DNA from 2 places in the Alcaligenes faecalis genome. Region 1 is predicted to be linked to the other one. Evidence: riboswitches for the same ligand, from Rfam matches in the RefSeq annotation. Region 1 holds a riboswitch; the other holds the start of a gene.
What was found. A riboswitch is a leader RNA that binds a small molecule or an ion and turns the genes downstream of it on or off. The one in region 1 is predicted to bind thiamine pyrophosphate.
Positions count from the first base shown of each region.

Region 2: linked by a shared signal. The riboswitch ahead of CPY64_RS06580 (NUDIX hydrolase) and the one ahead of CPY64_RS07985 (sodium:solute symporter family protein) in region 1 are both predicted to bind thiamine pyrophosphate.

Region 1 covers NZ_CP023667.1:1,702,146-1,704,344, reverse strand. Annotated here, with positions in the region: gene CPY64_RS07990 (3-oxoacyl-ACP reductase) at 1-335, opposite strand, end outside; TPP riboswitch at 386-483, opposite strand; TPP riboswitch at 550-657, shown strand; gene CPY64_RS07985 (sodium:solute symporter family protein) at 799-2,199, shown strand, end outside.
Region 2 covers NZ_CP023667.1:1,438,067-1,440,265, forward strand. Annotated here, with positions in the region: gene thiD (bifunctional hydroxymethylpyrimidine kinase/phosphomethylpyrimidine kinase) at 1-293, opposite strand, end outside; gene CPY64_RS06580 (NUDIX hydrolase) at 290-763, opposite strand; TPP riboswitch at 808-926, opposite strand; gene CPY64_RS06585 (LysR family transcriptional regulator) at 1,059-1,991, shown strand; gene CPY64_RS06590 (FUSC family protein) at 2,190-2,199, shown strand, end outside.

The sequences.
Region 1 (2,199 bases):
AGGGTATCCGCATGAGGACGGGCATCGCCGTTAAAAGAAAATTCAGGCAAGGCGTTATTGACGACCGTAGTGATGGCTTGGCCAAAATGCGCCTGGGCCTTGGCAAACAAGGCTTGCACAGAAGCGGCGTCCGTTACGTCGGCCTGCACGGCCAGACATTGCTGCGGAAACTCGGCCGCCAGCGCCTGGGCGGCTGCTTCACTTTTCAGGTAGTTGATGACAACCTTGGCGCCCTGACGTGCAAACGCACGTACCAGACAAGCCCCCAGGCCGCGTGCGCCGCCGGTGACCAGAACAAGTTGTTGGGAGAGTTCCGAGACGTGTTCCACAGACATGACATTCCTTGCAAAAATTCGGCGAGGATGTCGGCCCGGTTCGGACGCAGGGCTATGGCTTCGGACATCCCTTCGCCAGTATGAGCTGGATCAGGTTCGACGGGTTTTATCTCAGCCCTTTCCAAGAAGGACACCCCGTGCCGCAGGCAGACCATAGCATAAATTGGCCTCAACCGTATTATTGACATTTGAAAGAAGCTCTCCTACTCTTTCAGCCTGTTCCTGGGGGAGTCCTTAACGGGCTGAGATTCCGCATTCAAGCGGTAACCCTTAGAACCTGATCCGGATCATGCCGGCGAAGGGAAAGGAAACGCGGCCTGGCAGCCTGCCCGCTCTTGTCTGTGCGGCGCATTCACAAGCTCACACGCCCCATTTCAATCCCTCCATTTTTCTGCGCCCTGCTCTGGCATCCCGCCAGCTTGGCCGGTTTGTGCCTGTTCAATCAGGCTTTTGGGGAGATCTCATGCTGGACCAAACTGCCACCCTCCTGTGGCTGATCGTTTTTTCTGCTGCTTTTGCCCTGGCCGGAGTGCTGTACGCCCGCCACTATAAAAACTCGCTTGAAGACTTTGTGGTGGCCCGCAATAGCCAAAGCTCCGTCGCCACCATTCTGACTTTACTGGCCTCCTCGCTGGGCGCGTGGATTCTGTTCTCGCCCGCGCAGGCTGCTACCTGGGGAGGTCTGAGCGCTGTCATCGGCTATGCCATCGGTTCCATGTCGCCCCGTCTGGCCATGATTCCGCTGGGCAAACGCATGCGTGAACTGCTGCCACGCGGCCACAGCCTGAGCGAATTTGTGATTGCCCGCTACGGTCGCCCCATGTATGCGCTGACTTTGGTCATCATGCTGTTTTACATGTTCATCTCCATGACGGCTGAAATCACCGCCATGTCCAAGATGATCACCCTGATTGCCCCGATTCCTTTGTGGGTCACCGCCAGCATTGTGCTGCTGGCCACACTGATCTACACCTCTTACGGCGGGCTGCGCGCGTCCATCTTCACCGACAAGGTGCAGATGTTTGTCATCCTGCCCATGCTATTCCTGATCGTGATGTTTGGCTGGCAAGCCGTAGGCGGCCCGGTACAGCTGTTTGACAGCGTCAAGCTGGAAGCGCCCCGCCTGATCGAGCTCAGCGACCCGGTCGGTATCAAGGCCGGGCTGACCTTCTTTGTCGCCATCTTGTTAACCGGCCTGTTTCACCAGGGCAATTGGCAACGCATTTATGCTGCCAAAGATACCCAGTCCATGCGTCGCGGCTTTTTGCTGGGTGGCCTGTTTGTGGCTCCCTTCATTTTCCTGATGGGTTTGTTTGGCCTGGCTTTTGTCGGCCTGGGTTCATCCGGTGACAGCTCCGTGGCCTTGTTCAACGTTATTTTGCCGCATGTGCCGGTCTGGTTCCTGGTGTTGCTGATTCCTTTGGGCCTGTCTCTGGTGATGAGCAGTGCCGATACGGCCATCAGTGCTGTCTCCAGCCTGATTGCGGTGGACCTGGGCCGCATCATGCCCCATCGCAATACCGCGCAAATGATGAGTCTGGCACGCTCCCTGATCTGGGTTTGCTCCATCCCGGTGCTGTACGCTTCTTCGCAAGGTTTCAGCGTGCTGTACCTGTTCCTGCTGGCAGACTTGCTGTGCTCGGCAGCGGCGTTCCCTGTGTTCTTTGGTTTGTACAGCCGCCGCTACGATGGCTTTACGGCGACTATCAGCACCCTGGGCGGCCTGGTTGCCGGTCTGGCCGTGTTCCCGCGCCCTGATGGGCCAATGGATTACTTGCTGGAGTCCTTCTTGCTGGCCGCCATCGTGCCGGTGCTGATCAGCGTTCTGGTCATGCCCTTGCGTCGTCATCTGCCCAAGTTTGAT
Region 2 (2,199 bases), 260 kb from region 1:
AGACCGTGATGGTGCAGGCGGTCTGCAATTGCTTCCGCAATCCCTGCAGTGGCGATCATGCCGATCTTGATGGCATCCACGCGCACATCCTCAAACACCGCATCCAACTGGTCCGCCACAAAGTCCGGCTCCAGCGCCACAAAACGCCGCACACCCTGGGTGTTTTGCGCGACGACGGCCGTAATCACGCTCATGCCGTATGCGCCCAAGGCGTACATGGCTTTCAGGTCAGCTTGAATACCAGCGCCGCTGGTCGGGTCTGTGCCCGCAATACTCAATACATTGGGAATCATGCGCGGCCTGCCTGATCTTGAGTGGCAGCCAATGCCAGTGCCTGACGGGCAACTCGGACTACATCAAAGCTGTGTGCCACATCCAGGCTGTCCAATTCGGCATTGCTGAACCAGCGCGCGTCCAGAGCATCATCGCCTGCCTGCGGTTCACCTTGTTGCCAGCGAAACAGCACGGCAATCAGGATGAAATGTGAATAGGCCAGGGGTGTGGCGCTGGGCTCGCGGTCAAACACATCCAATGCATCAAAGACCTGCAAGGCCTGGCCTTGTACGCTGGTTTCTTCGGCCAGTTCCCGATGGGCTGCCTCCATGATGGTTTCGCCCGCGCGAATCTTGCCGCCCGGAAAGGCCCAGCGCCCGGCATCGGGCCGATTGGCGCGGCGTATCAGCAAAATCCGGTCTTGATGGATGACGGCAGCCAGGGTGGCGGCAACCGGGCCGACGGGGGAGGGAGAGTGGTCGGAAGACAAGATAGCAACTCCTAGTCAAGGATAGCCATCCGGCAGCAAGCGGCGAGCAGGTACATACCCGTCCCTTCGCCGGCATGACCCGGATCAGGTTCAACGGGTCACTACGGTGCAATCTGGCCAGGCAGTTTCTCAGCCTGCTCGCCAGGCTCCCCTCGGTGAAAAGACCGTTCCTGTAAAAACGGTCTGGGCGAGTATACCTGTCTTCGTAGCTAGACATGGCAGGCGGGTGCATGCTTTGAGTATCATCTGAATGGCATTACGATTCCGTTTGACGCAACCATGAAAGGCTTTGACTATGGCTCGCCCTGATCTGAATTTATTGTTCGCACTGGATGCCTTGCTGGAAGAAGGCAGCGTCATGGGAGCGGCACGGCGCATGAATCTGAGCCCGCCTGCCATGAGCCGAACCTTGAGCCGCATTCGGGATACGCTGGATGATCCCGTGTTTGTGCAAGTGGGGCGCAAGCTGTTACCTACGCCCAGAGCCTATGCCTTGCGCGAACAAGTGCGGGCGGCGGTGGAGCAGGCAACCCAGGTGTTAAGTTCCAATACCGAGATTGATCTGTTGTCCCTGGAGCGCAGCTTCAACGTGCGTGCGACGGACGAATTTGTGAATGTGCATCTGGGTCATTTGCTGGAGGCAATGGCCAAGGAAATGCCCAAAGCCATGCTGCGTCTGTCTCCCGAAGAGGACGATATGGATGACGACGCCTTGCGGAGTGGCCGTATTGACCTGTTCATCAGCGCCTCACGCAAGCTGGCCCCGGATATTCATGTACAGCCCTTGTTCACGACGCATTTTGTGGGTGTCGCGCGGGAGCACCATCCTATCTTCGACGAAGACATTTCGCTGGAACGCTTTGTGCGCTGGGACCATATTAATGTGTCGCGGCGGGGCAAGGGCCGATCCAACCTGGACGCCTTGTTGCAGGCCAGTGGCTTGCAGCGCAATGTGGCTTTGGTGGTGTCCAATCCCTACACCGCGCTGTTCGCCTTGCATGATTCCGATCTTTTGCTGCCGCTGCCCAAGCATCTGGCAAGCAGTGCCAAAGCGGCGGGCTTGGCGATCCGGGTGTTTGATTTGCCTGTGCCCATGGAGACAGCCATGTTGGTGCAGGCCTGGCATATGCGCCTGCAGACAGATCCGGCCCACCAATGGTTACGCACAACCATTCATCGCTTGTGTACCGAGGACGATGCGCAGGCGGCCAAACGCAGCAAGCTGTAATTCAAGGTGGCTTTTCAAGTGCGTGACACGCACTTGAGTGAGTGCAATAAATTCACTTTTCGGAAGCGTTGGGGACTTTTATAGTGATTTTCATTCATCACTGTAAAGAGTCCCCTTGTGTCGTCTGCCAGTCCCTTACCGCAGTCTGCCTCCAGGCTGACAGCCTTTCTTGTTCGGATGGGTCTGGCCCTCAGTTCCGTGGATAGCA